2 regions of the Devosia sp. SL43 genome follow, and region 2 is predicted to be linked to the other one. Evidence: predicted binding sites of a transcription regulator. Region 2 holds the regulator's gene; the other holds the start of a gene.
The links. Region 2 encodes PhoB, which activates phosphate uptake and scavenging genes when phosphate is short. Its sites were predicted from a motif close to TGTCATNNANCTGTCAT; they were not measured.
Positions count from the first base shown of each region.

Region 1: the regulator PhoB is predicted to act here: its motif matches at 10,630-10,646, upstream of phnC (phosphonate ABC transporter ATP-binding protein).

Region 1 is NZ_CP063401.1:3,829,205-3,845,132, forward strand. Features, by position in the region: gene IM737_RS18705 (ABC transporter permease subunit) at 1-111, opposite strand, end outside; gene IM737_RS18710 (ABC transporter permease subunit) at 121-1,005, opposite strand; gene IM737_RS18715 (extracellular solute-binding protein) at 1,079-2,416, opposite strand; gene IM737_RS18720 (alpha-D-ribose 1-methylphosphonate 5-triphosphate diphosphatase) at 2,619-3,767, shown strand; gene phnN (phosphonate metabolism protein/1,5-bisphosphokinase (PRPP-forming) PhnN) at 3,764-4,327, shown strand; gene phnF (phosphonate metabolism transcriptional regulator PhnF) at 4,330-5,055, opposite strand; gene phnG (phosphonate C-P lyase system protein PhnG) at 5,132-5,587, shown strand; gene phnH (phosphonate C-P lyase system protein PhnH) at 5,589-6,188, shown strand; gene IM737_RS18745 (carbon-phosphorus lyase complex subunit PhnI) at 6,190-7,281, shown strand; gene IM737_RS18750 (alpha-D-ribose 1-methylphosphonate 5-phosphate C-P-lyase PhnJ) at 7,278-8,153, shown strand; gene phnK (phosphonate C-P lyase system protein PhnK) at 8,150-8,926, shown strand; gene phnL (phosphonate C-P lyase system protein PhnL) at 9,133-9,834, shown strand; gene IM737_RS18765 (DapH/DapD/GlmU-related protein) at 9,831-10,442, shown strand; gene phnC (phosphonate ABC transporter ATP-binding protein) at 10,702-11,520, shown strand; gene phnD (phosphonate ABC transporter substrate-binding protein) at 11,582-12,490, shown strand; gene phnE (phosphonate ABC transporter, permease protein PhnE) at 12,798-13,631, shown strand; gene phnE (phosphonate ABC transporter, permease protein PhnE) at 13,631-14,968, shown strand; gene dinB (DNA polymerase IV) at 15,331-15,928, opposite strand, start outside.
Region 2 is NZ_CP063401.1:1,348,366-1,364,293, forward strand. Features, by position in the region: gene pstA (phosphate ABC transporter permease PstA) at 1-566, shown strand, start outside; gene pstB (phosphate ABC transporter ATP-binding protein PstB) at 637-1,419, shown strand; gene phoU (phosphate signaling complex protein PhoU) at 1,442-2,152, shown strand; gene phoB (phosphate regulon transcriptional regulator PhoB) at 2,308-3,009, shown strand; gene IM737_RS06675 (DMT family transporter) at 3,229-3,720, shown strand; gene IM737_RS06680 (DMT family transporter) at 3,717-4,139, shown strand; gene IM737_RS06685 (MFS transporter) at 4,143-5,768, opposite strand; gene chrA (chromate efflux transporter) at 5,954-7,192, shown strand; gene IM737_RS06695 (putative bifunctional diguanylate cyclase/phosphodiesterase) at 7,218-9,515, opposite strand; gene IM737_RS06700 (FecR family protein) at 9,558-10,613, opposite strand; gene IM737_RS06705 (aminotransferase-like domain-containing protein) at 10,801-12,132, opposite strand; gene IM737_RS06710 (rhodanese-like domain-containing protein) at 12,240-12,668, opposite strand; gene IM737_RS06715 (aminotransferase-like domain-containing protein) at 12,900-14,102, shown strand; gene IM737_RS06720 (aldehyde dehydrogenase family protein) at 14,313-15,752, opposite strand; gene IM737_RS06725 (fumarylacetoacetate hydrolase family protein) at 15,777-15,928, opposite strand, start outside.

The DNA of each region.
Region 1 (15,928 bases), 1.7 Mb from region 2:
CGACTGCGACCCGGCCACGAAGGTGATCCAGAACGGCATGATGACGACGAAGAGGCCGAGGATCATCACTGCATAAGTGACGATATCGAAGATGGGGGAGCGTTCGATCATGACCGGTCCTCAGTTGTAGTGGACGCGCTTTTCGACCCATTTGAACTGGACGAAAGTGAGCGCAATGACGAGGATCATCAGGACGATCGACTGGGCCGCAGCACCCGAATAATCGAGCCCTTTGAAGCCGTCGAAATAGATCTTGTAAACCATCACCTCGGTGGAGCCGACCGGCCCGCCCTCGGTCATCGTGTCGATCAGCCCGAAGCTGTCGGTGAAGCTCGAGATCAGGTTGATGATGAACAGGAAGAAGAAGGTCGGCGCGATCAGCGGCAGTTGCAGGTCGAACAGGCGTTGCACCGGGCGGGCGCCGTCCATGGCACCGGCTTCCGAGATGGAACGCGGGATCATCTGCAGGGCGGCCAGGAAGAAGATGAAGTTGTAGCCGATGCCGAGCCAGGCATGGCAGATGATGATCATCGCCAAAGCATGCACGCCGTTGATTGCCGGGTTCCACACACCGGGCCAGATCTCGTTGATCGAGCCGACCAGCCCCGATTCCGGCGCGAAGATGAAGCGGAAGGCGACGCCAGCGGCCGGCGCGGCAATGGCATAGGGCCAGACGAAAACCGACTGGAAGAGCTTGGTGCCCTTGAGCGCGCGATCAACGAAAGCGGCCAAAGTGAGCGCTACGGCCATCGAAATGGCGGTCACCACGACGGCGTAGAAACCGCTGCGCAACACCGTCGACCAGTATTCACGGTCGCGGAAGATCGCGAGGAAATTGTCGAACCAGACCCAGCTATTGCCGCCGCCCCAGGGTTGTTCGAGCGTAAACGCCCAGAACAGGGCCTGCGTGGTCGGCCAGTAGAAGAACACGAGGACAAGTATCAGCTGCGGAGCGATCAACAGCCAGGGCAGGGTCTTGTTCTTGTAGTAGGCGCGTCGTTCCATGGCCGCCTCCGTGGATCGCTGAAGAAGGAAGGCACGGACGGCTGATTGCCGCCCGTGCCAGGAGAGTCAGGAACTACAGCAGCGAAGCGCCGGCATAGGTGGCTTCGAAGCGACGGAGGATGTCATTGCCCTTGGCGTCGAAGTCGGTCAGCGCCTGCTTGGGATCGGCGTTGTTGAACAGCACGTCCTGGATGGTCTTGACCATTTCCGCGCGGATCGAGGCGTAGTTGCCCAGGCGGATGCCGCGGGTGTTCTCGGTCGGCGGGGTGGCGGTCAGGCTCTCGATGGCCAGTTCACGACCGGCATACGGCGCTTCGTTGTAGAAGCCGTTGGCCTTCATGGCCTCGAAGCCCGAATTGGTGACCGGGATATAACCGGTAACGGTCGACCACCATTCGGCCTGCTTGGGGGTGGAGATGAAGGCGTAGAAGGCTGCGGCGCCCTTGTATTCTTCTTCGGTCTTGCCCTGGAGGGTCCACAGCGAAGCGCCACCGACGAGGCTGTTGGTGCGCTCGACGCCTTCACGCATCGGCAGCATGGCAACCTGCCAGTTGAGGCCTTCGATAGCCTTGGCAGTGACGGTGCCGTGGCCGGCAACCGAGCCCGAGAAAATCTGGCAATCACCGGCAGCGAAAGCGTCGAGGTCGTTCTGGCCGACATCCTTGGACTTATGGACGAACAGGCCCTCGTCATACATGGCCTTGATCCAGGTCAGCTGGTCGACGAACAGGCCCTGGCTGGCGGCCATTTCAGCGTCGAGGCCGCCGAAGCCGTTGCCCTTGGTAGCGATGGGCTGGTTGTGAATGGCCGAGAACTGCTCGTACCACTGCCAGACGCCGGCCGGATCGAAGGCGACCGGGCATTCATAGCCGGCGGCCTTCATCTTGCGGGCGACGTCCTCGACTTCAGTCCAGGTGGACGGAATGCCTTCGAAGCCGACCTTGGCCAGTGCGTCGGTGTTGTAATAGATCATCGCCGTCGAAGAGTTGAACGGCATCGACAGCAGTTCGCCGGTCGAGGTCGAATAGTATGACGCGATGCCGGCGAAATAGTCGCCGAAGTCCACGTCGAGGCCGGCGTCGGCCATCACGGTCTTGACCGGCACATAGGCCTTGGACAGCATCAGGTCGAGCGTGCCGGCGTCGAAGATCTGGGTGATGGTCGGCTGCTTGTTGGCGCGGTAGGCCGCGATGGTGTTCTGCAGGTTGGCGTCGTAGTTGTCCTGGCTGACACAGACGATTTCATAGTCGGCCTGCGACGCGTTGAAGTCCTTGCACATGTCCTGGATGCGATCGCTCAGATCGCCGGACAGGCCATACCAGAACTCGAACTTGGTCTGGGCCATGGCGGGAGTTGCCAGCGCGAGCACGGCGATGGTGGAGGCTGCGGTAAGCAGCGTGGTGCGGTTCATTTGGGCCTGTCTCCGATAGGGAATGCCTAGGGGCGGCCGGACTTCTAGTGGCGCTGTTTGACGTTTGCCTTGCAGAGCCGTGACCATTAACCGACAGTTGCGTGACGTCTGGATGACCACATTGCGGTCGCCAAACTGTCATCAACTTCGGTTAGCGCAGGCGTGCAGATAGATCAGAAGCAGCGCAGGAAATCGTCCGCTCATGAACACCATCGCCCTCGGTGAACTCGTCCTTACCAATGCCCGGATCGTGCTGGCCAACGAGGTGCTGGAGGGTTCAGTGCGCGTGGATGGCGGGGTGGTCACCGATATCGGCACGCCCAGCCGGACCGGTATCGATCTCGAGGGGGATTACTTGATTCCGGGCCTCGTCGAGCTGCACACCGACCACCTCGAAACTCACTACGCACCGCGGCCGCGGGTACGGTGGAACCCGGTGGCCGCGGTGCAGGCGCACGACGCGCAGATTGCCGCCTCGGGCATCACCACGGTGCTAGACGCCATCCGTGTCGGTCTCGATGAAGACACCGATATGGGCACGCCGGATATGCGCATCCTGGCCGACGCCATTGCGGCCGGCATGCGCGCCGGGCGGCTGCGGGCGGAGCATCACATTCATCTGCGCTGTGAAGTGTCCTCACCCGATTGCATGGAGGCCTTCGAATTCTTCAAGGACGATCCGGCGGTGCGACTGGCTTCGCTGATGGACCATGCGCCCGGCCAGCGACAATTCACCAGCATGGACGCCTGCCGCGCCTATTATCAGGGCAAGAAGAAGATGAGCGACGCGGATTTCGACGCCTTCGTGCGTCGCCGCAACGAGCAGTCGCAGGCCTATGCCGGCCCCACGCGCCGGGCCATTGCCGAGATGTGCAACGCCAAGGGCATCGTGCTGGCCAGCCACGATGACGCCACGCGCGAGCATGTCGAAGAGGGCGAGGCCTTGGGCATGCACATCGCCGAGTTCCCCACCACGCTCGAAGCCGCCAAGGCGTCGCGCCAGGCGGGCATGGCTATCCTGATGGGCGGACCGAACGTCGTTCGCGGCGGTTCGCATTCGGGCAATATCTCGGCGCGCAAGCTGGCCGAGCATGACCTGCTCGATATTCTATCTTCGGACTACATTCCCTTCTCGATGCTGCAGTCGGCATTCTGCCTGGCCGAGACTGTCGAAGGTGTTGGCCTGCCCAAGGCCGTTCAGATGGTGACCAAGCGACCGGCCGAAGCAGGTGGGTTCCATGACCGCGGCGAGATTGCCGTCGGCAAGCGGGCGGACTTCGTGCATCTGCGCGTCGAAGACGGCATTCCGATCGTGCTGACGGTCTGGCGCGAGGGGCAGCGGGTCATATGAGCGGAACCTTTGTCGCTGTCGTCGGACCCAGTGGCGTCGGCAAGGACAGTCTGATCGGCTTTGCCCGCGAGCGGCTGGAGGCCAGCGGTAGGGTGACCTTCGTCCGTCGCGTGGTGACACGGCAGGCCGATGGCGGCAGTGAGGACCATGACAGCATGGATGTGGCGAGCTTTGCCGCCGCCGAGCAGGACGGGGCCTTTGCGCTGAACTGGGACGCGCATGGCTTGCGCTACGGGTTGCCGATAGGGCTCGAGGACGACCTAAAAGCAGGCCGGGTGGTGGTGGCCAACCTGTCGCGCGCGGTGATCCCGGCGCTGGTCGAGCGCTATCCAGATGCGGTTGTCGTGCTCGTGACGGCGGAACGCGATGTGATTGAGCGGCGCCTGTCAAACCGCGGCCGTGAGACAGCGGAGTCGATCCAGGGCCGGCTGGACCGCCGGGTCGGCGACAAGCTGCCGGCGAGGACCGTGAAGATCGACAATTCGGGAGCGCTGGAGGCCGCAGGGACGCAGTTCGTGCGGCTGCTGGGAGATGCGGCGCGGATGGGCGTTCGGGCTTAGACCTAAACCACCAACTCCATCCGCTCCGCCGGAAAGCGGCTTAGCGCGTAAGATATTGGATTGCCTTCCGAATCCACGTCCACAGCCTCGGACACCAGCAGAATCGCACCCGGCGCCAGGCCCAGTAGTTTGGTTTCCTCTACGTCTGCATGGCGGGCCGAGATGCGGGTTGAGGCCCGGGAATAGTCGTCTATGCCGTAACTGGAAAACACCGCCGTCATGCGGTGCAACTGCTCGATCCGCTCGCCGATATCGGGAAAGCGACGATAGGGCAGCCAGGTGGTGGCGCGGGAGATCGGGCGACCATCGGCGGAGGATACGCCATCAATGCGGGTGACCTTCTCGCCGGGCCTGATGGCCAGTGCCTTGGCGATCGTCGCGGTGGCATTTTCGAGCCTGGCGCCAAGATGTTGGGTTCCGATGTGATGGGCCTGTCCGGCGAGCCCTTCAGTGAATCTGGTGCGTTTGCCAATGGGATAGCTGAGCCGTTTGGCGCTGCGCACGAAGGTGCCGCGACCCTGTTCGGCGCCAACTACGCCCTCCTCGGCCAGCACGGCCAGGGCTCGGCGCACGGTGTGGCGATTGGCGGAAAAGCGTTCCGCCAGAAGGGCTTCGGTGGGAAGGCGATCGCCGCTGGCCAGCTTGCCACCAATAATATCGAGGCGAATGGCATCGGCGATGCGGCGCCAGAGGGCGACGCCGCCAAGCTCGTCTTTCAAAACTGTCATTGCATTTTCACACGAGGAGAGTAGCACCGGACTCAGGACATTAGTTGTCTAGTTCATTAGACAAATCGAGGCAAGTATGCACGCAGCACTCTCGCAGAATGCACAAGCCAGGAAGGCGGCTCTCGACGTGCTCGCTGCCGCTCCTGCGCGAGCTCTGGCCGAGCTCTGGGATCGTTGGGCCGACAAGCCTGGGCACAGCAAGGTGCGGGGACCCGAGGTTGGCCTCGTCATGGTGCGCGGCCGGGCTGGCGGCGGCGGGGCGCCGTTCAACATGGGCGAGGCCAGCGTAAGCCGGGCCAGCGTGCGCATTGTAACGGGCGAAGTGGGGCACGGGTATTGCCTGGGCCGCGACACCGGCAAGGCCGAGGTGATCGCCGTGATCGATGCGCTCTGGCAGCGCGACCCTGATCGGGTGGAGGCCGAAATCATTGCGCCGCTGCAGGCACTTGCTGAGGCGGACGACCAGAAGCGCCGCGATGAGTCCGCCGCCACGCGGGTCGACTTCTTCACCATGGTGCGCGGGGATAACTGAAATGGACATGGTTCTTGACGGCGGTTTTGCCGACCCGGTCCTGCAGTCGCAGACCGTCTTTCGTGCCGTCATGGATGCGCTGGCCAACCCCGGGACGGTGCAAAATCTCGTCACACCTCAGTCGATTGGCGGTAGCATTCAGGCCGAATTGGCTAGCGTACTGCTAACATTGAGCGATCACGACACCAGCATTTGGTTGGACGATCGGTTGCGGTCTGACACCGCCGTTCTGGATTTCGTGAACTTTCACGCCGGCGCGCCCATCGTGCGTGAGCCGGGCAGAGCGGCGTTCGCCTTCGCCACCGGCGACACGCATCTGCCACGCCTCGATCAGTTCAACCTGGGCACGCAGGAATATCCCGATCGCTCGACCACGATCGTGCTGGCTGTCGAGGCGCTTGATGGCGGTGCCGCGCTGATCACGCGCGGACCTGGGATCAAGGGCCACGGACATATTAGCCCGGTTGGGTTGCCCGGGGATTTCGTCGCGCAGTGGGCTGATAACCGCGAACTGTTCCCGCGCGGCATCGACCTGCTGCTGGTAGCGGATGGTGCGGTGATGGGTCTGCCGCGCTCGACCCGGATCACGGAAGGACATTGAGATGTATGTAGCCGTAAAGGGTGGCGAAGCCGCCATTGCCAATGCCCATGCTTTGCTCGCCGATCGCCGTCGCGGCGACCGCTCGGTACCGGCTTTGCGCCTCGACCAGATCGTCGAGCAACTGGGGCTCGCCGTCGATCGTGCCATGGGCGAGGGCTCGCTTTACGACAAGGAACTGGCGGCCCTGGCACTGCTGCAGGCGCGGGGCGACCTGATCGAGGCGATCTTCCTCGTTCGCGCCTATCGCACGACGCTCCCGCGCTTCGGCTATTCCAAGCCGGTCGAGACCGGCGAGATGCTGATCGAACGCCGTATCTCGGCGACGTTCAAGGACCTCCCTGGCCGGCAGATGTTGGGGCCGACATTCGACTACACCCACCGCCTGCTCGATCCCTCGATCGTGCATGGCGATGTGCCACCGCCGGTACAGCGTGAGGCCGATGCCGAACAGGCGCCGCGCGTCACCGACCTGCTTGGGCGCCAGGGGCTGATGGAGCCCGATGGAGAAACCGACCCGGATCGCGACGTCGGCGATCTGACGCGCGAGCCGCTGGACTTCCCGCTCGATCGCGACCTGCGCCTGCAGGCGTTGGCGCGCGGCGACGAAGGGTTCCTGTTGGCCCTGGCTTATTCGACGCAGCGCGGTTACGGCCGCACGCACCCGTTTGTCGGTGAAATCCGCATCGGCGAAGTCGATGTCGAGTTCGATGTGCCGGAGCTGGGCTTTGCCGTGAATCTGGGACGTATCCGGGTCACGGAATGTCAGATGGTCAATCAGTTCAAGGGCTCGGCGAAGGTGCCGCCTCAGTTCACCCGCGGCTACGGGCTGGTATTCGGCCATGCCGAGCGCAAGGCCATGGCCATGTCGCTGGTCGACCGGGCACTGCGGGCGCGGGAGTTCGGCGAGGACATCGTCGCCCCGGCGCAGGACGAAGAATTCGTCATTAGCCATTCCGACAATGTGCAGGCAACGGGCTTCGTCGAGCACCTGAAACTGCCGCATTACGTGGACTTCCAGGCGGAGCTGGACCTGATCCGGCGCATGCGGGCCGAACATGAGGCGCGAGATGAGATGCAGGAGGCTGCGGAATGAACGCCGTCGCCCAATACAACTTCGCCTATCTCGATGAGCAGACCAAGCGGATGATCCGGAGGGCCATCCTCAAGGCCATCGCCATTCCCGGCTACCAGGTGCCGTTCTCATCACGCGAAATGCCCATGCCCTATGGCTGGGGCACTGGCGGCGTGCAGGTGACGGCGTCGATCATCGGGCCGGACGATGTGCTCAAGGTGATCGACCAGGGGGCGGACGACACCACCAATGCGGTGTCCATCCGCGCCTTCTTTGCCAAGGTGGCGCAGGTGGAAACCACCACGCATACGGCGGAAGCCTCTATCATCCAGACGCGCCACCGCATTCCCGAGAAGGCGCTCGGCAAGGGGCAGATCCTGGTCTATCAGGTGCCGATCCCCGAACCTTTGCGCTTCCTCGAGCCGCGCGAAACCGAGACGCGCAAGATGCATGCGCTCGAGGAATATGGCCTGATGCACGTCAAGCTCTACGAGGATATCGCGCGCCACGGCCGTATCGCCACGACCTATGCCTATCCGGTCAAGGTCGAGGGGCGCTACGTGATGGACCCGTCGCCGACGCCCAAGTTCGACAATCCCAAGATGCATATGAGCGAGGCGCTGCAACTGTTCGGCGCCGGGCGCGAGCATCGCATCTATGCCGTGCCGCCGCATACCGAAGTGGTGAGCCTCGATTTCGAAGACCACCCCTTCACCATCCAGCACTTTGCCGAGCCCTGCGCTCTGTGCGGTGCTGAGCAGGTGTACCTCGACGAGGTGATTTTAGATGACCGCGGCGGGCACATGTATGTCTGCTCGGACACCGACAATTGCGAAGAACGGCGGGCGGCCGGGCATGTGGGCACGCTGGGTGTGAAGGAGGCGGCGGAATGAGCGAGCAACCACTGCTTCGGGTCGAGAACCTGACCAAGTATTACGGCAGCCGGCTTGGCTGCGCCGATGTCAATTTCGAGCTCTGGCCAGGCGAAGTGCTGGCCATTGTGGGGGAATCCGGCTCGGGCAAGACCACGTTGCTGAACTCCCTGTCAGCGACGCTGGAGCCAAGCTCGGGCCGGACCCTCTACCGGATGCGCGATGGCGAATGGCGCAACATCTATGACCTCAGCGAGGCCGAACGGCGCTTTCTGGTGCGGACGGACTGGGGCTTTGTGCACCAGAACCCGGCGGATGGCTTGCGCATGACGGTGTCGGCCGGCGCCAATGTGGGCGAGCGGCTGATGGCGGTGGGTGACCGGCACTATGGCCGCATCCGCGAGACGGCGCTTGATTGGCTCGGGCGGGTAGAGATTGCAGCCGACCGTATTGACGACCAGCCGCGCAGCTTTTCGGGTGGTATGCGGCAGCGGTTGCAGATCGCGCGTAATCTGGTCACCGGGCCAAGGCTGGTGTTCATGGATGAGCCGACGGGCGGGCTCGACGTGTCGGTGCAGGCACGCCTGCTCGATCTGTTGCGGGGGCTGGTGGGTGAGCTGGGGCTGGCGGCAATCGTCGTGACCCACGATCTCGCCGTGGCGCGGCTTCTGAGCCATCGCATGATGGTGATGAAGGACGGCCGGGTGATCGAGGCCGGACTGACGGACCGCGTGCTCGACGATCCGCGCGAGCCTTATACGCAGCTGCTCGTGTCTTCGATTTTGCAGGTGTGAGGCACCATGCCAGCACCAACCGCCGGACGGCACCTCCCCCTTGATGGGGGAGGCTGGGAGGGGGTGGAGCCACTCGCACTGCGCGTGCGGCGAGATACCCCCTTCCTGCTCGATTCAACGGACTTAGCTGAAGCTAAGTCCTATCTCGCTTCCCTCCCCACAAGGGGGAGGGTGGGTGCAAGAGCCGAAACTTCGGAGCACGTGTCATGACCGCCCTGTCGGTAAAGAATCTCGCCAAGACCTTCACCATGCATCTGCGCGATGGGGTGATCCTCCCCGTCGTGGAGAACGTCAATTTCGAAGTCCAGCCAGGCGAATGCGTTGTGCTGGGCGGGCCATCGGGGGCGGGCAAGAGTTCGATCCTCAAGATGGTCTATGGCAATTACGGCATCGACGCCGGGTCCATCGTGATCCAGCATCACGGTGAGGCTGTCGATCTGGCGGCCTCCGATCCGCGCACGGTGCTGACCTTACGCCGGGACTCGATCGGCTATGTCAGCCAGTTCCTGCGCACCGTACCGCGCGTTTCGGCGCTGGATGTGGTGGCGGAGCCGCTGGTGATCCGCGGCGTCGACAAAGCAGAGGCGCAGGGCAGGGCCCGCGAACTGCTGGCACGGCTCAACCTGCCCGAGCGGCTGTGGAGCCTGCCGCCGGCGACGTTCTCGGGTGGCGAACAGCAGCGCGTCAACATTGCGCGGGGATTCATCACCGACCATCCGGTGCTGCTGCTCGACGAGCCGACCGCGTCGCTCGATGCGACCAATAGAGCCGTGGTTGTCGCAATGATCGCCGAGAAGAAGGCAACGGGCGTCGCGCTACTGGGGATTTTCCACGACGAGGATGTGCGGGTGCAGGTGGCGGACCGCGTTGTCGACGTGACGGCCTTTGCACCGAAGGTGGCGGCATGAAAAAGCTTGGACTTGAGCCCTCCATTCACCCCGCCGCGAAGGTGACCCAGTCCACGCTGGGCCGCTACACGGAAGTGGGCGCAGGCTGCAGCGTGAGCCATTCCAGCATGGGTGACTATTCCTACTGCGTGGGTGGTACGCAGATCGCCTATGCCGAAATCGGCAAGTTCGCCAATATCGCCGCTAATGTGCGCATCTATGCCAGCATGCACCCAATGCACCGCGCCTCACTGCACCACTTCACCTACCGCGCCGCGCAGTATTTCGAGGGCGAGGAGGATGAGGCGGAGTTCTTCGAATGGCGGGCGAGCAACGCCATCGCCATCGGCCACGACACCTGGATCGGGCATGGCGCAGTCGTCATGCCTGGCGTGACCATCGGCAATGGGGCGATCATTGGCTCCAATGCGGTGGTGACGAAAGATGTGGCGGATTTTGCCATCGCCGTGGGCGTGCCGGCGCGGACGATAAAGCAGCGGTTCAGCGACGATGTGGCGGGACGCTTGGATGCGATGAAGTGGTGGGACTGGAGCCACGAGCAATTGCACCGGGCGCTGCCGGATTTTCGCAAGCTCGGGATTGAGGCGTTTTTGGAGAAGTATGAGTAGGCAGGTTCCGCTCATACTCCGATCGTCACCCTTGGGCTTGACCCGAGGGCACTGAACTTCCCAGACGCGCAGCAAGTGTAGAGCCCTCGGGTCAAGCCCGAGGGTGACGGCTGGTGGGGGTTGGTAGGTCGTGCTCCCCACAGCATGTGACAACCCACCTCACCGCTCCGGTGCATAGTCACCGAACCGTCACCCAACCGTTATCCTAGCTTCATCGCCCCGCCCTAGGTCTGCCGCAGTTCAACGGCGAGGGCGGCTGATGCTCAAGATTTCCAATGTTTCGCGACGCTTCGGTGACAAGCTTGCCGTCAGCGACGTGAACCTTGAAATCCCGCAGGGCCAGATGGTCGGCATCATCGGGCGTTCCGGCGCTGGCAAGTCGACGCTGCTGCGCATGATCAACCGGCTGGCCGATGTGTCGTCGGGCTACATCGAATATGACGGCATGCGCACGTCCGAACTGCGCGGTCAGGAGCTGCGGAACTGGCAGCGTGACTGCGCCATGATCTTCCAGCAGTTCAACCTGGTGCCGCGCCTCGATGTCATCACCAATGTGATGCTCGGCCGGCTCAATGGTCGCAATCCAGTCCTCAACCTGCTGCAGATGTTCAGCGCCCAGGAACAGCTCGAAGCGCTCAAGGCGCTGGAGCGGCTCGATATCGCGGCGACGGCGACGCAGTGGGCTCAGACGCTGTCCGGTGGACAGCAACAGCGCGTCGCCATCGCCCGGGCGCTGATGCAGGCCCCCAAGATCATCCTGGCCGACGAGCCCATCGCCAGTCTCGATCCGCGCAATGCGCAGATCGTCATGGACAGCCTGCGCGACATCAATGCCGAGGGCATCACCGTCATCACCAACCTGCACACGCTCGATACCGCGCGCGCCTATTGCGAGCGCATCATCGGCATGGCGCAGGGCAAGGTGGTGTTTGACGGCACGCCCAACCAGCTGACCACCGATGTCGCCCGCACCATCTACGGCGCCGACGGCCTCAAGGAGGCCTTCTCGGAAGCGATGACGTCGACGTCAATCTCGCCGATCACCCTCAAGACATCAAGCGCTCAACCAGCGCCTTAGCCCCGTTCCGCGACCCATCAGGGTCCGCCGACAAACCCCGCGTCACCAAAGGAAGATATCCATGACCGCGCTCCGCAAGATCCTGCTAGCCTCCGTGGCCCTCACCATGTCATCAGCTGCCTTCGCTCAGGACGTCACCGTCCTGCGCATCGGCCTCGATGGCGGCGAAAACGAAGCCGACCAGCTGCGTCGTTCCGAATGCGTCGCCGAGCCGCTGAAGGCTGCAACGGGCGTGTCCGAAGTGCAGTTCTTCCCGTCGCCGGACTATAACGGCATCATCCAGGGTCTGCTCGGCGGCACTATCGACATCGCCATCATGGGCGCTTCGTCCTATGCCGCCATCTACCTGCAGGATCCGGAAGCCGTTGACCCGGTGCTGACCACCCAGCAGGAAGACGGCTCGACCGGCTACCACACGATCATGGTCGCCCGTCAGGATTCGGGCATCACCGACCTGGCCTCGACCAAGGGCAAGAAGCTCGGCTTCGCCGATCCGGATTCGACCTCGGGCTACCTGGTTCCCAACGTCGCCCTGCCTGCCGAACTCGGCGCCCCGATCGCCGAGTTCTACAGCGAAACCGGCTTTGGCGGCGGCCACGAAAACCTCGTCCTGGGCGTGCTCGACGGCACCTGGGATGTCGGCACCACCTTCGGCTCGGGCCAGGGCGATTTCGCCGAGGGCTACACCTCCGGCAACCTGCGCATCATGGTCGACAAGGGCCTGCTCGACATGGACGACCTGGTGGAAGTCTGGCAGTCGCCGATCATCCCGAACGGCCCTCTGATGGTCTCCAACAAGCTGCCCGCCGAGATGAAGGACAAGGTCACCGCCTTCTTCAAGGGCCTGCCGGAAGCCGACTTCGCGTGCTTCGACGCCTTCACCGCCGGCGGCTACACCAACTTCGTCGACGCCAATGTCGACATGTACCAGACCATCATCGACGCCCGTAAGTCGGTCATCGGCGGCTGATTATCTGGGGCTGCGGCGGCGCCTGTCGCCGTAGCCTCAACCGCCTGCAATGTCATCCCGGCGCAGGCCGGGATCCAGGTCCGTGGTCATCCGCGACATCCAGATTGCTCGGAGATGCGGACATGGATTCCGGCCTACGCCGGAATGACATCGGGTTTGTGGAGATACCACTGCAATGGCCGACATCGCCCAAGACCTCTCGCCCGCCAACCAAACCCTGCTGCAGCACTATCGCGGCCAGGTGATGATGCGGCGGGTCCATTCGATCCTGATCGTCCTGGGTGTGGTGGTCGCGCTGGTGCTGGCCATGGGCTATGCCAATGCTGCCAATTCGGGGAAGTTCATCGAACGCCTCCCCTATATGTTCGACTTCATCAAGACCTTCGTGCCGGAAGATCCGTTCGAGATCGTCCGGGCCATGTTCGATCTGGAGTCGCCCTATTACGACGGCAGCCAGAAGTTCGACTACACGTCAGAGCGGCTCTACCTGACCGACAGCTTCTACATTCCCAACTACATCTACCAGCTCGTCATCACCGTAAATATCGCCATCGTCTCGACCATTATCGGCGGTGGCCTGGCCTTCTGCCTGTGCTTCTTCGCGGCCACCAACCTGGTTGGCGCGGGTGCGGTGCGCTGGGTGGTGCGGCGCATCATGGAAGTGATGCGGGCCTTCCCCGAAATCGTCATCGCCGGCCTTTTGACCGCCGTTCTTTCTATCGGACCGATAGCGGCCATAGCGGCGGTGTCGCTGCACACGATCGGCGCGCTGGGCAAGCTGTTCTTCGAGGTTGTCGAGAATGCCGACATGAAGCCAGACGAGGGGCTGCGCTCGGTCGGCGCCACCTGGCTGGAGCGCGTGCGCTTCGCCATCGTGCCGCAGGTTATGCCCAACTTCGTCAGCTACGCCCTGTTGCGCATGGAGATCAATGTGCGCGCGTCGACCATTATCGGTGCGGTGGGTGGCGGCGGTATCGGCGAGGCGTTCCGCATGTCGATCGGCCGCGACCATGCGGCCAAGACCTACGCCATCATCATCCTGCTGCTGGTGACGATCATCGCGATCGACCAATTCTCGGGTTGGCTGCGCACACGCCTGGTCGGCAAGCAGAGCTTCGAACTGGGTCGGGGAGCCGCGTGATGAGTATTTCCATCGCCGAAACCAAGCGCCTGCACGACAAGTATCCCGAGGTGTTCAAGCAGAACGTCTTCAGGCGCTGGGGTCTGCCGCTGGGCCTGGGCGCAGCGGTTCTCTACCTGATTTTCTGCTGGTTCTTCTTCAATGTCGGGCCGGCCATCCAGAACGGCAAATGGGATCGCGCCTCGATCTATCTGCAGGACTGGTTCTCCTGGCGCGCCACGCCGCGCCTGCGTTTTGGCGAAGATGGAACCATCACCCCACAATGGTCGAGCCGGGGGCAATATCCCGAGGGTGCCGCCATCGACTGGCTCACGCCCAACGAAGACGGCAGCCTGACCGTCACCTTTGGGCGCGACGACTATCTCGACATCACCACCACGCAAGTCGATGCTATCGTCGACGGCCAGGTCTATCCGATTACGATCACGCCGGATGCGGCGCTGGCGCCATCTGAGGTGCCTCCTGCCATCGTGCAGGATGGTCAGAAGGTCCTGGTGGATTTCGGTTTTGCCGGGCAGGCGGAAATCCGCGACAACCAGGTCTATGTGCAGCGCCGCTTCTTCGGCTGGGCGAACTGGCTCTACGATCCGAAATCGCCACTCTGGGGCCATGACCTGTTCGGCAGCATCGGCCTGATGTTCAACGGCGAGCGCGTCAATCCGGATATGTCCAACGCGCAGTTCGTGCTCGACCAATGGCTCAACAACCAGGCCTGGCAGCATGCCGACATCCTGGCCAAGCTCATGCAGACGCTGGTTATGGCCTTTGTCGGCACATTGTTCGCAACGCTCCTGGCCTTTCCTCTGGCCTTCATTGCCGCCCGCAACATCACCGCCAACCGCCCAGCCAACTGGCTGATGAAGCGCTTCTTCGACTTCATTCGCTCGGTCGACATGCTGATCTGGGCGCTGTTCTTCACCCGCGGCTTCGGCCCCGGACCGATCCCCGGTATTGCGGCGATCTTCTTCACTGACACCGGTGCCTTGGGCAAGGTCTATGCCGAGGCGCTGGAGAATGTGGACGACAAGCAGCGCGAGGGTATGAAGTCGGTCGGCGCCAGCCCGGCTGCGCTCAACCGCTATGGCGTGGTGCCGCAGGTGCTGCCGGTCTTCGTGTCGCAATCGCTGTATTTCTGGGAGAGCAACACGCGCTCGGCCACGGTGATCGGTGCGGTCGGGGCGGGCGGCATCGGGCTCAAACTGCTGGAGTCGATGGGCACCAATTCGGACTGGGACAAGGTCGCATACATGGTGCTGCTGATCCTGCTGGTGGTGTTCTTGTTCGACAATATCTCCAACGCGATCCGGTCGAGGTTGATCGGGCCGGTGGGGCACTGAGTACTTTCCTATTGCGTGCGGAACCGTACCACCAGTCGACACCCTCCCCCTTGAGGGGAGGGATCAAGGGAGGGGGTGGGCCACGCGCGCATCGGACTCGCGGAGAGATACCCCCACCCTGCTCGATTCAACGGACTTAGCGAACGCCAAGTCCTATCTCGCTTCCCTCCCCCACAAGGGGGAGGGAGACCCGACTGAGAGATCGGTGCTCAGCCGAAGCCTTCTTCACCTCTCCCTTCGGGGGAGAGGTCGGCGCGCAGAGCCGGGTGAGGGGGCCTTTACTGGGTGATGTGCTTGGGGAAGGCCCCCTCACCAGACCCAAGAGGGTCGACCTCTCCCCCAAAGGGAGAGGTGAAGAGGGCTCAAAGCTGCTTCTCCGCCAGTTCCCGGAATGCGTCCGGCACCGATTTCGGCGCTTCCAGCACCACCGAGCCGTAGCCGATGGCGTCCCAGCCGAAGCGGGTGCGGACCTTGTCCATGGCGCCGTCGGCTTGGCGGCGGGCGGCGCCGGTGCGGGTGCCGGGGCGGCGGGCATCATCGGGGCCGCCGAGCGAGAATTCGAACTGCATGGCCTGGTCAGGGACCAGGTGCGACACCGAGATGGCGAGCAACGAGATGTCGCGCTCATGCGGGTGCTCGTCCCGCACGCCGCGCACCAGTTCCTCGGCGATTTCGGCTATGGTGGTGGTTGCCGAAACCGGCGCGCCCAGTGTCATGGCGCGGGTGACGGCGCGCATGTCGGCGAAGCGGACGCGGACGGTGATAGTGCGGCCGGACCAGGATTTGTCGCGCAGGCGCGACGCGATGCGATCGGCGAGGAGGCGCAGGGTCGGGCGGAACACCTGCTCGCGAAAGGGTTTGCGGCCCAGCGCCGACTGCGCGCCGGCCGAGCGCGCGCGGTGGTCGGTGACGATAGCGCGCGGGTCGCGGTTCCAGGCGAGGGCGAACAGTTTTTCGCCG
Region 2 (15,928 bases):
CGCGCATCACCGACTTCATCGAGGTCAACATCAACAACCTGGCGGCAGTGCCCTCCATCGTCTTCGGTCTGCTCGGCGCCGCTGCCTTCATCAACTACATGCACCTGCCCATTTCGGCGCCGATCGTCGGCGGCCTGGTGCTGACGCTGATGACGCTGCCCACCATCATCATCGCCACCCGCGGCGCCCTGCTCGGCGTCTCCCCGGCCTTGCGCCAGGCTGCGCTCGGCATGGGTGCGTCCAAGACGCAGATGGTGTTCCACCATGTGCTGCCGGTCACCTTTCCGTCGATCCTGACCGCAACCATCCTGGGCGTCGCCCACGCCCTCGGCGAAACGGCTCCCCTGCTGCTGATCGGCATGAAGGCCTTCGTCGCTGCCGTGCCCGCTACGCCTTTCGATCAGGCCACCGCCCTGCCGGTCCAGATCTATCTCTGGCAGGGCAACGAAAACCGCAATTTCTTCGAACCGCGCACCGCCGCCGCGATCATGGTCCTCCTCCTCGTGATGATCCTGCTCAACGGCGTCGCCATCTATCTGCGCTCGCGCCTCGAAAAGCGCGCCTAGCTAAAGGAAGCATCAAATGGATATGGTCGCCGGCAAGATCAAAATGACCCAGCAATCAGTGAACACCGCAATGAACCCGACCGACATGCTCGAACGCCAGATTCGCCTGACTGCCCGCGATGTCACCGTGCATTACGGCGCCAAGCAGGCCTTGCATGGCATTTCGATCGACATTCCCGATCGCGCCGTCACCTCCTTCATCGGACCCTCGGGCTGCGGCAAGTCGACCTTCCTGCGCTGCATCAACCGCATGAACGACACGATCGAAGGCGCCAAGGTCGGCGGCACGATCAAGCTCGACGGCGAGGATATCTACGATCCCGCGCTCGACGTGGTCGAACTGCGCGCCCGCATCGGCATGGTCTTCCAGAAGCCCAATCCGTTCCCCAAGTCGATCTATGAAAACGTCGCCTACGGCCCCAAGATTCATGGCCTTGCGCGCTCCAAGACCGACATGGACGAGATTGTCGTCTCCTCGCTCCGCAAGGCGGGCTTGTTCGAAGAGGTCAAGGATCGCCTCAACGAGCCCGGCACCGGGCTTTCCGGCGGCCAGCAGCAGCGTCTGTGCATCGCCCGCGCCATCGCCGTCGGCCCTGAAGTCATCCTGATGGACGAGCCTTGCTCTGCCCTCGACCCCATCGCCACCGCCATCATCGAAGAGCTGATCGACGAACTGCGCGAGAACTACACCATCGTCATCGTCACCCACTCCATGCAGCAGGCCGCTCGCGTTTCGCAGAAAACGGCCTTCTTCCACCTGGGCAATTTGATCGAGGAAGGCGTCACCGAAGACATCTTCACCAACCCGGTCCACAAGCAGACCCAGGACTATATCATGGGCCGTATCGGCTAAGGGCCGGGAAGAGGAAGCTACTATGGCCAATACCGGCACCGACCACATCGTTCAGTCCTATTCCGACGAACTCACCGCCCTCGCCCAGACCATCGCCGAAATGGGTGGCCAGGTCGAAGTCGCCATCGAGAACGGCACCAAGAGCCTGCTCAAGCTCGACCGCGAGCTGGCCGACCTCACCATCATCGCCGACCAGCGCATCGACGACATGCAGCGCAGGATCGACGACATGGCCGTGTCCATGATCGCCCGACGCCAGCCCATGGCATCGGACCTGCGCGCCATCGTCACCGCCATCCATGTCGCCTCCGATCTGGAGCGCGTCGGGGATATGGCCAAGCAGCTGGCCCGCCGCTCGCTCAAACTCGAAGGCATGAGCCTGCAGCCCACCTTCTACAATGGCGTCAAGAACATGACCGCCCTGGTGCTGCGCCAGATCAAGGAAGCGCTCGACGCCTATTCCAACCGCGACTCGGCTCGCGCCATTGAAGTCTGCAACCGCGACGACGAAGTCGACGCCATGCATACCTCGCTGTTCCGCGAACTCCTCACCTACATGATGGAAGACCCGCGCAACATCACGCCCTGCACACACCTTCTGTTCTGCGCCAAGAGCCTGGAACGTATCGGCGACCACGCCACCAACATCGCCGAGCGTGCCTACTACCTGCAGACCGGCAAGCAACTGACATCAGACGTGCAGGAACTGCACCGCACCCAGATCAAGGCCTGACGTCACGCACGCCAGCCGCAACACCCACCGGGTCATTCCCGCGAAAAGCGGGAACCTCCGTTGCCTCTAAACAGAGGTCCCCGCTTTCGCGGGGATGACCTGGAGATGAAACAACGGTCGGCGTAGCCGGCCCGCACCCCGACGGGAGCCACTCCATGCCCGCCACTATCCTCGTCGTCGAAGACGAAGGCGATATCGCCATCCTGCTGCGCTACAACCTCGAAGCCGAGGGTTTCCGCGTCGTCACCGCGGAAACCGGCGACGAGGCCCAGCATGCCATCCAGGACAAGCTGCCAGACCTGATCCTGCTCGATTGGATGCTGCCCGAAATCTCCGGCATCGAACTCTGCCGCCGCCTCCGCGCCCGCGATGAAACCGCCCGCGTGCCGATCATCATGCTCACCGCCCGCGGCGAGGAAGAAGAACGCGTCCGCGGCCTCGCCACCGGCGCCGACGACTATGTCGTCAAGCCCTTCTCCGTTCCCGAGCTGATCGCCCGCATCCACGCCTTGCTGCGCCGCGCCAATCCAAACCTGGTCACCGCCGCCCTCAAGGTCGGCGATCTCGAGCTCGACCGCACTACCCACCGCGTCCGCCGCGCCAACCGCGACGTCCATCTCGGTCCCACCGAATATCGCCTGCTCGAATACCTGATGCGCCATCCCGGCCGCGTTTATTCGCGCGAGCAACTGCTCGACGGCGTCTGGGGCAACGACGTCTATGTCGACGAGCGCACCGTCGACGTCCATATCGGCCGCCTCCGCCGCGCCATCAACCGCGGCCGCGAGAGCGACCCCATCCGCACAGTCCGCGGCGCCGGCTACGCTTTCGACGAACGCTTCGCCCAGGTCGCCTGAGCAAGAGTACCCCCACCTAGCCTCCCCCTGAAAAGGGGGAGGAATCCGGCTGGTGCCTAGCCTCCAATTGTGCCGCAAACTCAATCGGTCCCTCCCCCTTTTCAGGGGGAGGCTAGGTGGGGGTATTCTTTCTTCCCCCCGTCCCCGTCCCACATAGCGTCTTGGCACACTCACCCGACTGGCCGATTGTCCTCCAGCAATCCCCTCCGAGTCGTCCCCATGTCCACCGCCTCCACCCCACGGCCCCAGCCCCTCCACCTCATCGCCGCCTTCGCCAGCGGCGGCTTGCTGACCCTGATGGTGTTCCTCAACGGCGAATCCGGCCGCACCGGCGGAGCACTGTTCTCCTCCTGGCTCGCCCACGGCACCGGCACCCTCGCTGCCATCGTCCTGTTGGCGCTGCTCTGGCGCACGCGCTCCAAAGTCGCGCCCGGCACCGCCAACCGACCACCACTCTGGGCCTATCTCGGCGGCCTGTCCGGCGCCGTGACCGTCATGCTGACCTCGACGGCAGTCAATTCCCCGCTGGCTGTCGCCGGCACGCTGGCCCTCGGCCTTGCCGGCCAGGTCGCCTTCAGCCTCGCCGCCGACACGCTAGGCCTGTTCGGCCTGCCGCGCCGCCGGCTGGATTTGCGAGACATCGGCGCCATCGCCCTGATCGGGCTGGGGAGCCTACTGATCATCCTTCTCGGTCAGGGGAGCGGCGCATGATCCTCTTCGTCTTTTACGCGGTGCTGGCCGGCGTGCTGGTCAGCCTCAGCCGCCAGCTCAACGGCCGCCTGGCCCTCTCGACCACGCCGCTTATTGCCTCGTTCTGGAACCACCTGGTCGGCTTTGCCCTGCTCACGGTGCTGGGTCTGGTTATCGGCGGCCTGATCACCGAGGGCGCCATGCAGACCCCATGGTGGGCCTTCCTCGGCGGCCCGGTCGGCGTCATATTCGTGGCATCCGGCAGCTGGCTCATCGCCCGCATCGGCGCCATCAACACCGCCCTGCTGGTCATCGGCGGCCAGATGGTGTTCGGCGTCATCTTCGACCTGCTGCGCGGCGCGCCGGTAACACTCTGGGCCAGCGCCCTCGGCGTCGTGCTGATCCTGGGCGGCGTGGCCCTCACCCAGCGGCCGCGCTGAGGTTCAAACCTCCGGCATATCCCGCAGCGGCGTGTCGTCCTCCAGCGGCACCGTCTGCCGCTCGATCATCCGGTGTACCTTGGGCAGACCCTCTCCGCGATGCAGGGCCCGCAGCGCCTCGATATTGTCCGCGTCCGCCTTGGTCCGCCGCATATTGTGCCGCACATAGTCCACCCAGGTCGGCACATGGTAGGTCTCGACCCAGATGTCGGGCCGTTCCAGATCGCGCAGCAGGCCCCATTGCCGCGCCCCGTCGCGAATGCGGATGCGCCGCCGATCCGCCATCAGCGCCAGGAATTTGAGGATATCCTCCTGCGCGATCTCATAGTCGATCATCACCATGATCGGCCCGCTGCGCGGCCGCAGATCGAGCTTCAGCACCGGCTCGTTGAACGTATTGAGCGGGTTGAGATCGCGCTGATCGAACTGTGCGAGCGGCAGTCGCAGTCCCACCACCGCGCAGGCCAGCAGCACCCATCCGGCCATGGCCAGCGCCCAGTCCGGCCCCACGGCGTCGGCGCTCAGGCCCCAGACCCAGCTCCCCGCTGCCATGCCGCCAAACGTTGCCGTCTGGTACAGCGACAGCGCCCGCCCCACGACCCAGCGCGGCGACGACAGCTGGATCGACACATTGAACAGCGACAGCGACAGCACCCAGCAGGCGCCCGCCGGCAACAGCACGAAGTGGCTGAGCACCGGATCGCGGCTGAAGCCCAACCCGACGCAACTCACCGCAAAGCCGATGCAGGCTGCCCGGACGATCACTTCATTGCTGAAGCGCTCGCGGACCCGCCCGTTGAGAAACGCCCCTCCGATGGCCCCCAGCCCGAAACAGCCCAGCAGCGTGCCATAGACCAGCGCCCCGCCGCCGACATATTCGCTCGCCACCGACGGCAGCAGCGCCAGCACCGCCACTGCGCCGAAGCCGAACAGGAAACCGCGCAGCAGCACTGTCGTCAGGTTGGGCGACAGCGACACGTAGCGGATGCCCGCCCACATGGCGCTGGCGAAATTCTCGCGCGGCAACCGGTTCGCCGGCCGCTCCGGCTTCCAGCGCGTCAGCGCCACAATCAGCGGCAGATACGACACGGCATTGACCGCAAACGCCGCCGCAGCTCCCGCCAGCGCCACGATCAGCCCGCCCACCGCCGGGCCGACGCTGCGCATCATATTGAAGCCCATCGAATTGAGCGTCACCGCCCCCGGTAGATCGCTGCGCGGCACGATATCGCCCATCGACGCCTGCCACGACGGGTTGAACAAGGCCGTCCCGCACCCGATCAGGAAGGTAAAGCCCAGCAGCAGCCACGGATTGAGCAGCCCGAATATCGCCATCGCCGCCAGCGCCAGCGACACCACCATCATGCCGACCTGCGCAATCAGCATCACCGTGCGCCGATCGAAATTGTCGGCCAGCGCCCCCGCCGCGATCGAAAATACCATGATCGGCAACGTCGTCGACGCCTGCACCAGCGCGATCATGTTGTGCGAGTCCGTCAGCGTGGTCATCATCCAGCCGGCACCCACCGACTGCACCAGTCCACCCAGGTTCGACACCAGCGTCGCCAGCCACAACAGCCGGAAAGTCTCGTGCTTGAATGGCGCCAGCACGGACGGTCGATCAGCCATCTCGCATCCCTTTGTTCGCACCGACTGTCTAGGACCGGGCCGGGCGCGATGCAAGCACACCAGGCGTGCTCATGAGTGCAAGCGCACTGGCAGAAGACGGAAATCTACAAAGGCGCCGGACTGTCATTGATAGCGCATACGAACCCTCTAGTCTGTCAGGCGACGACGATCATGGGCGCCGACAATTGACTGAAACCGATTCAGCCGTTCCCCGACCCACCGTGAGGGCTGCTCGAGCGGGTGAGGTTTTCCGCGCCTTCCTCAAACTCGGCTTGACCTCGTTCGGCGGCCCCATCGCCCATCTCGGCTACTTCCGCGACGAGCTGGTTGTTCGCCGCAAATGGATCGACGAGGCCGGCTATGCCGACCTCGTGGCGCTCTGCCAGTTCCTGCCCGGCCCGGCATCGAGCCAGGTCGGCTTCGCTCTCGGGCTGCTGCGGGCCGGGCCGGTCGGCGCCTTGGCGGCATGGACGGCTTTCACGCTCCCTTCGGCCCTGATTCTCGTGTTGTTCGCCTATGGCGCAGCTTGGTTTGGGGGGGCGATCGGCTTGGGCCTGCTGCATGGCCTGAAGATTGTTGCCGTCGCCGTTGTCGCGCAAGCGGTCTGGGGCATGGCGCGAAACCTTGCCCCTGACCGGGAGCGGGCGAGCATCTCCGTGGCCGCCTTACTGCTCGTCATCCTGCTTGCCGGCGCGATTGGGCAGGTGGCAGCCCTGATCTTGGGTGGCTTGGCCGGGCTGTGGCTGTGCCGAGGCGCTCCCGTTGCCACCGCAGGTCACCTGACATTCCCCGTATCGAAACGGGCCGGACTGATCGCCCTCGCTCTATTCGTCCTGCTGCTGGCTCTTCTCCCGGTCCTTGCCGCAACGACCGCCTCGCAGGGGGTGGCTCTCTTCGATTCCTTCTACCGGGCGGGCTCGCTCGTGTTCGGCGGCGGCCATGTGGTTCTGCCTCTGCTGGAAGCCGAGGTGGTACGCCCCGGCTGGGTGAGCACTGACGCCTTTCTGGCTGGCTATGGCGCGACGCAGGCCATGCCGGGCCCTCTGTTCACATTCGCTGCCTATCTCGGCGCGGTCATGGGGCCTGCGCCTGACGGCATTGCCGGGGCCATCATTTGCCTCATCGCCGTATTCCTGCCCGGCTTCCTGCTGCTAGTCGGCGCGCTTCCCTTCTGGGACGCTTTTCGTGCCCGCCCGGTCGCGCAGGCCGCAATGCGCGGCGCAAATGCTGCCGTCGTCGGTATTCTCGGGGCCGCGCTCTACAATCCAGTCTGGACGAGCGCAATCCTCGGCCCGTACGACTTTGCCCTCGCCTTGACCGGTTTCGTCCTGCTGACCGTCTGGAAGGCCCCGCCATGGATCGTAGTGGCGCTATTGGCCCTGGGTGGAATGGGCCTGAGCCTGCTCCACCCAGCCATGCCCTGAATCGGGGGCCGCCGATTGTAAGGAATTATGCAGCGACGCCATCTTCAGTGACAGGAAGGCTGCCCGGTCTTCCAAACAAGTAGCCCTGAGCCACATGGCATCCCAGCGAAGTCAGCTGGTCTAACTCAGCCTCCGTTTCCACGCCCTCCACCACGATGACCAACCCAAGCCGCTGACCAAGCGACACGATCGCTTCCATCACGCCGGCGCCACGCCGGTCACTCAACTGGCGCACGAAGCTCTGATCGATCTTGAGCTTGTCCACCGGCAGGCCGGACAAGTGGCTCAATGAAGAGTAACCCGTTCCGAAATCATCGATGGCAATCTGAGCGCCCATCGATCGCAGAGCATCCAGCGCCGGCCTGATCTGGTTGCCTTGATCCACGAACAGGCTCTCGGTTATTTCGATATCCAGCCGATCGGCGGGAAAGTCGGTGGCTTCGAGGGCCGAGCGAACCATGCCGACCACGTCACCTCTCTGAAACTGAATCGGCGACACATTTATCGAAAGCCGACCGCCCCATCCTTGAAGCATCGTTCGCCGGCATGCCTCGGCGAACACCCAGGCACCGAGCTCGATAATGGTGCCGTTTTCCTCAGCCATAGGAATGAAGTCTGCGGGCGAGACGGGTCCAAATCTGGTGCTGTTCCACCTGAGCAGTGCTTCAACGCCGACGACGCGCCTTGTCCGCATATCGACCTGGGATTGAAAGGCGATGTCGAGCTCGCCGTTGGCTATTGCCTGTCTCAGATCGATGTCGATCAACTGGCGGCGGCGCAATTCAGCTTCGAAGCTGTCGTCGTAGTCACAGCCCTTCTGGCCAAGGTTGCCCGCGGCGGCCAACGCTATCCGCGCGCGCTGTAGGCCTGGGCTTGCTCCGACCGCATTTGATATTTCGCCGCTCGCGCCCCACCGTAGTTCCAGCGCCACGCGGTGCTGGCCAATCTCATATGGCTGTTCAATTGCCGCCAAGAGACTGTGGATCTCGGCATCGTCCGGCCGACGAAGCCATGACATCGCAAAGGCGTCGCTTTCGATTCGCGCCACCATCCCTGGGGTCAGTTCCCGTAGCCGGGCATGAGCCATGGCAATGGCCGCCTCGACAATCTCATAGCCCAAGCTTGCACCGGCGGCATCCAGCCGATCGAGTCTCAACAGCACGATCCAGAGAGGCGTGCCGCGATCCATAATCGCATCCAACGCGTCGATCCACGCCGTTCGCGACATGGCGCCGGTTCGGATGTCGTGGTTGGCGAGATAGGCCAGACGCGCTCGCTGCTCGCGTAACTGGCGGTGTCGGACGACACGCTCATCAAGCAGCCGAAGCACGATTAGGGACAATAACCCGACATGCACCGGCATTGTGGCTACGTCGATCTTCAAGATGGTAAGTGCCAGCAGTGCCGCCAATTCTACAGCGACCGCGACAGCCGCGAGAACGCCGGCAACCTTTGGCACGCTGGCGCGTCGGAACACGGTGACCCCGAGCACCAGGAGCCCGACAAGACCCAGCGCCGGCCAGATCGACAGGTTTAGCAGTGCTCGGTCGAGTTTGAGGGTTTCGGCCGCGGCGATCTGCACCATGGGCCCCGGCACGGTTCCGAAACGTGGGACATCAAACAGATCGTGCAGTTCTATGGCGCTGGCACCGACCACGACCTGCCGGTCTCGCACCAGAGCGGGGTCCACCGCGCCGTTCAGAACATCAATGGCAGGAATACGAACGATCTGGCGAAGGTCGATGGAATAGTCGATCCGGATCGTCTGGGGTGACGCGCGTGTTGGCGAGAACACCACAGCAACTGACGTGGCCACCATCCCGGGCACGCGGGCGGGGACAGCACGAACCATACCGCTCTCCAATGCCTCGACATTGGCCAGAACGGAATCGGCATATTCAGCGAATTGGGGCAGCGGCTGGTTGATGACCAGCGCTCCTTTGGCGTCAGTTTGGCGAAAGGTGCTGAGAAAGACGTAACCACCGGCCCGCTCCAGGCTCGCCGCAAAGGCATCATCCTCAGGTGGCGTCGAGGCCGCGCTGAAGTCGATATCGAGGGCCACTTCATAGGCGCCCAATGCCATCAGGTTGTCGATGAGTTCGCCGTGAATGGACCGCGGCCAGGGCCAGAGGCCGACCTCGGCGAGGCTGCGCGCATCAATATCGATGAAAACAATGTCGCCACTGGGGGCCCGATCACTGGCAGCGAACCTGACCTCGGCGAGCTTGGTATCTGCGGCGGACCAGAAGCCCATGACGCTGGTTGCTATGACCGCAAGAAAGACCGCGGCGCTTGCAAACCACCGCGCTAACAGAGTGGTCATCTCAACTCGCCTTCTGGCGGCTATTGGTATGCATAGCTCGGATCAGTCACCCTGCTTGCCATTTCCATTGCCCTGGCCGTTTCCGTTGCCCTGGCTGTCGTCCTCGTCCGCGCCCTCGTCCTCGTCGCTCTGACCGTTCCCATTGCCCTGGGCATTCCCGTTGGCCTGGCCGTTCCCATTGCCTTGGCCGTTTCCGTTACCCTGGCTGTCGTCCTCGTCCGCGCCCTCGTCCTCGTCGCTCTGAGCGTTCCCATTGCCCTGGGCATTCCCGTTGCCCTGGCCGTTCCCATTGCCTTGGCCGTTTCCGTTACCCTGGCCGTTCCCATTACCCTGGCCGTTCCCGTTACCCTGGCCGTTCCCGTTACCCTGGCCGTTCCCGTTGCCCTGGCCGTTCCCGTTACCCTGGCCGTTCCCATTGCCCTGGCCGTTCCCGTTACCCTGGCCGTTCCCGTTGCCCTGGCCGTTCCCATTGCCCTGGCCGTTCCCGTTACCCTGGCCGTTCCCGTTGCCCAGGTCTTCGTCTACAGCCACAGGAGTGCCTGCAAAGGTAAAAATCTGAGCGCTGCTCCCGCCAATCACCAAAAGTGGCGCCTCATCCGTCACCGTGGCTTCCTGTCCGGGACGAATATCCGCGACAAGACCGTTTTCAGGATCCTGAACCTGCACCACACCGCGTTCAACATCGACCGTTGCACTGTGGGCATCAACCGTGACGACGAATTTGGTGCCTTTCACCACGGCGGCAAGATATGGCGTCTGTACGGAAAAGTGCTGCACATTCCGGCGCTCGACCTCTGCCGTCACGACACCGCTATCTTGGATGATCGAGGTCATCATCTCGCTGCCAGCATCCCTGATCTGGATCTGTGTATTCGCGCCAAGGCTGACCGCTTCGGCTCCGCGCACCAGATCGACACGGCCGCTCACGCCCGTTCGGACAAGGATACCGTTTTGGACGACATGGCCGCGGGACAACGGGAGCCAGGAGCCGTCAACTTGATAGTTGGCTTCGCCGCGAACCCGATCAACCGTCCAATCTGCCCCTAAGCAAATCGGGACGAGCAACAGCGACAGTACAACAACAATTGCGCGCAGCATGGCAGGCTCCTCTAACCTACCAATTGCTCTCACGCCACCATTGCAAGCTGATTAAGATTTGCGCGAAGCACTGCCGATGCCTCAAGTAGGTTAATGGCTTAGGTATAAAGCCTTGGCATTTACAATTGTTCAGAATTGCGCCGCCCTGCGCCGTCTGGGAGGCCAATGCCACGCCTTCACCCTGCCCCTAAACCACCACGTCCTCGTCGCTCCCCAATATTCCCCCGATCACGTCCAGCGCCCGCGCCAGCGTTCCGCGCGCCGGTGGCGCCATTATGCAGAGCCGCACCCCCGAGACGGGCACCTCGCCCACCTGGGCTGCCGATGGCGGCGTGATCCGCACACCGGCCTCGCTTGCCCGCCGTGCGAACTGCTCCGCCTTGAGAGGCGGCATGGTCAGCCAGACATGCGGCGCCCCACCGGGCATGGGCACGTCAACCAGACCCAGTGCCGCCTGCACCATCTGCAGCCGCGCCAGCCCTTCCGCGCGCAACGTCGTGGCCGCCTCGGCGGCCAGCCCCGTCTCGATCATCGCTGCCGCCAGCTCGCCGATATACGGCGTCAGCCCCCAGCTCTCCGCCCGCATGCGCTTGCGCACCGCCGCCAACATCGCGGCCGGCGGGGCTATCACCCCCAGCCGTATCAGCGGCGTCAGGCTCTTGGAGAAGCTGGTGACATAGAATGTCCGCTCCGGCGCCAGCTCGCGATAGGTCAGCCGCCCCTTGGCCGCATAGACCCCATAAATGTCGTCCTCGACGATGACGGCGTCGTGCCGCGTCGCGATGTCAGCCAGCGCGCGCCGACGCTGCGGCCCGGTCTCGAAACCCAGCGGGTTCTGGCAGACCGGGGTCGTGTAGATGATCTTCGCGCCGGTCGTAGTCAGCGCGCGGTCCAGCGCCTCGGGCAGCATGCCGTCCCCGTCATGCGCTACCGGCGCCATGACCATGCCCAGATTGGCCGCCGCCGCCAGTGCGCCGGGAAACGTGGCACTCTCGGTCAGAATGACGCTTGATCGGTCCTTGAGCGTCGCAAATGCCAGGTGCAGTGCTTGCTGCGCTCCGTTGCAGAGCAATATCTCGTCCGATCGCAGCGCGGTCCGCGTCTCGCTCAGCCACCCCGCGACCAGTCCGCGCTGCCGTTCCGTGCCGCTGAGGTCGCCATAACCACCATGGGCCAGCGCCAGCGCATGACGGTTGGCAATCTCGGACGCTTCCGCCATCCTCGCGAGCCCGACCACCGGCGGCGGCGCATTGATGGTCAGGTCCATCACTCCGCCATCATCGGCATCCGCCTGCCCCAGCACGAAGGTGCCGCGCCCGATCTCGCCGCGCACTACGCCACGCGCGCTGAGCGTATCGATGGCCCGGGTCACGCTGCCGATGGAGACCAAAAACTGCTGCGCCAACTGTCGATGTGTCGGCAGCCGTTCGCCCACCCGAAAGCGGCCCTCGGCGATCGCGGCTTCCACGGCGCCGGCCACCTGCTCGTGAACTGGCTGACCATTATCAGGCAGATGCATTGTATCCCTATCGAAGGAAATTGTATCACTCATTGAGTCGACACTATCTCCGCCACCGGTCCATTTGTCCACGTGACCAATCGGTGCATGCCTGGTGTCACAGTCCGTTACCCAATTGCGGCAATCTGCGGCTCTGCATCAAGACCTGCGCTAAACGCCAAACCTTCGTCGGCCCAGCCGGTGATCCCGCCGATCATCAGCTTCACCTTGCGTCCCAGTCGCGCCAGCTTCAGCGCCGCCTGGTCAGCCCCGTTGCAATGCGGCCCGGCGCAATAGACCACGAACAGCGTGTCCTCCGGCCATTCCGCCACGCGCTCCTGGGTGATCTGCCTGTGCGGCAGATGCAGCGCCCCCGGCACATGTCGCCGCGCATAGGCCTCGGGCGAGCCGACAACATGCAGCAACACGAAGTCGACATCCCCGCTCTTCAGGCACGCCGCGACATCGGCACAATCGGTCTCGACCGACAGCCGCCGTGAAAAATGCTCCACCGCCACCCCAGGCGCCGCCACCGGATACTCGCTCACAAAGCTCATTCGTCGTCCCTTCCTCGATTTATCCCCGACGCTCCCACAGCGCCTATACTGGCTTCAGACCCTCGGCCCATCGCCCATTCCACCGCGAAACACCCGCCGACCCGCTCGCTGACGCCGCACTCACCGCTGCGGCAGGCGCTCCATCTATGCAGTTCCGCCAACAAGGTCAACACTATTGACATAACAATATCTTCATGATTGTATCGTGCGTATCATTGCATGGTGAGACAAATGACGCCAGCCGATTTTCGCCTCTCCGCCCGCGCCCGGTCCATGAAGGCGTCGGAAATCCGCGAACTGCTCAAGCTCGTGGGCCGCCCCTCGATGATCTCCTTTGCCGGCGGCATTCCCGATCCCGGCCTGTTCAACGTCGCCTTGTTCCAGGACGCCTGGCGCGAGGCCTTCAGCGGTCCGTCCATCGCCCGCGAGGCCCTGCAATATTCCACCACCGAGGGCTATCCGCCGCTGCGGCAGTGGCTGGCCGATCACATGACGAGCCTGGGCGTTCCGGCCGAGGCCGACAACATCCTCATCACCTCAGGTTCCCAGCAGGGCCTTGATCTGATTGGCAAACTGCTCCTCGACAAAGGCAGTGCCGTGGCCACGCATCGCCCAACCTATCTGGGCGCGCTCCAGGCGTTCTCGGCCTTCGAGCCGACTTTCTCATCCATCGACGCCCCCCAGCCAGTCGGCGACGCTGCCGCCCGGCTGCTCTACCTCGTGCCCGACTTTGCCAACCCGACTGGCCTGACCATGAGCCGTGCCGCCCGCCGCGCCGCGCTCGAACAGGCCCAGATACTCAATGCCGTCATCGTCGAAGACGCCGCCTACACCGCCCTGCGCTACGACGGCGAAACCGTCCCGCCCATCGCCGCTCTCGACGCCGCGACGGCGGGCTCCATCGAAGGCACCCGCACCCTCTATTGCGGCACTTTCTCCAAGACCCTGTCGCCCGGCCTGCGCGTCGGCTGGATCAGCGGCCCCAAGGCGCTGATCCGCAAGCTGGCCATGCTCAAGCAGGGCGCCGACCTGCATACCGCCAGCTTCAACCAGATGGTCATGCATCAGGTGGCCATGGCGGGCTTCGACACGCAGGTCGAGCGTATCCGTGCCGTCTATCGAACCCGCCGCGACGCCATGTTGGCCGCGCTGGATCGCCATGCACCGCTAGGTGTGCGCTGGAAGCGGCCGGAAGGCGGCATGTTCATCTGGCTCGAACTGCCCGAGCATATCGACGCCGCGAACCTGTTAAAGCAGGCCATCCGCCGCGACATCGCCTTCGTCCCTGGCGGGGCGTTCTTCCCCGATGGATCGGGGCGCAACACGTTGCGGCTGAGCTTCTCGCTGAGCGATGAAGCCCAGATCGAAGTGGGCATATTCAAGCTGTGCGAGTTGATTGGTCAGCAGGGGTTGGCGCGGGCGGTGAGTGTTTAGAGCTTGGCCGCGTCGGCCATCTTCAGCTTGCCCCACCCACCGGCCGTCACCCTCGGGCTTGACCCGAGGGCTCTCTACTTGCTGAGCGCCCGGTAAGTGTAGTGCCCTCGGGTCAAGCCCGAGGGTGACGATCGAGTTTTGGGCAGGGTAGTGGGAAAGGCCCCTCACCCCACCCTTGATCCCGCCCCGCAAGGGGGAGGGAGTCGACTGCTAACCCGCTGCCGTATAGGCCGTCTTCACCACGGTGAAGAACTCGGCCGCGTACTTGCCCTGTTCGCGCGAGCCATAGCTTGAGCCCTTGCGGCCACCGAACGGGACGTGGAAATCGACGCCAGCCGTCGGCACATTGACCATCACCATGCCGGCCTCGGCATTGCGCTTGAAGTGCGTCGCATACTTGAGCGAGGTGGTGACGATGCCCGCCGAGAGACCGAATTCGGTATCGTTGGCCGTGAACAGGGCTTCCTCGTAGTCCTTGACCTTGATGACCGCAGCCACCGGCCCGAAGATTTCTTCGCGCGCGATGCGCATCTGGTTGGTGACCCCGGTAAACAGCGCCGGCTGCAGGAAGTAGCCTTCGGTCGGTGCATTGACCCGCTGGCCGCCTGCACGCAGTTCGGCGCCTTCATCCTGGCCGATGCCGATATAGTCCATGTCCTGCTTGAGCTGGCTTGGATCGACTACGGGCCCAATCTCGGTATCCTTGGCCAAAGCATCGCCGACGCGCAGGTTCTTGGTCCGCTCGCACAGCGCATCGACGAAGGCATCGTGAATGCCCTCGGTTACGATGACACGCGACGACGCCGTGCAGCGCTGCCCGGTCGAGAAGAAGGCCGACTGTGCCACGGTCTCGACCGCAACCTTGAGGTCAGCGTCATCAAGCACGACGGTCGGGTTCTTGCCGCCCATTTCGAGCTGGAACTTGCGACCCACCTCGATCGAGGCCGCCGCTACGCGCTTGCCCGTGCCAACCGAACCGGTGAACGAAATGGCATTGACGTCCTTGCTGTCGAGCATGGTCTGGCCAACCACCGAACCCTTGCCCATGACAAGGTTCACAACACCCTTGGGGAGGCCGTTGCGGACCAGGATATCGACGATGGCCCAGGTCGAACCTGGCACCAGGTCGGCCGGCTTGATGACAACCGTGTTGCCATAGGCCAGCGCCGGCGCCATCTTCCAGGTCGGGATGGCGATCGGGAAGTTCCACGGCGTGATGATACCGATCACCCCGATTGGCTCGCGGGTAATTTCGACACCCACACCTGGCCGCACGGATGGCAGCACTTCGCCAGCAAGACGCAAGACTTCACCGGCAAAGAAGTCGAAAATCTGCGCGGCGCGGGTCACCTCGCCAATGCCTTCCGGCAGTGTCTTGCCTTCTTCGCGGCTCAGCAATTCGCCCAGTTCGGCCTTGCGGGCCAGGATTTCCTGGCTGGTCTTAGAAAGGATCGCGTGGCGTTCGAGAATGCCCGAGCGCGACCAGGCCGGGAAGGCGGCCTTGGCAGCGGCAATCGCCTGCTTGGTCTCTTCGGCGGTAGCGCGGGCATAGACACCTACCACTTCTGATGTGTTGGACGGATTGATATTCTCGGCGCCGTCAGAGCCCACCCATTCCCCGTTGATGAGGTTCTTGTGCAGTTCAGCCATTTGGAATGCCTTTCGGGTAGGTCTTTAGAGGAGATCAGCCTTGGCCAGGTCGCGCAGCAGGTGGCTGGCGCCATAGGTCCAGGGCGGACATTTGGTGGAGAGGTTCACGCTATTAGATAGGGTGCCAAGCTCGGATGTCGAGATCGAGACGACGTCGCCAAGCTTATGAGTAAAGC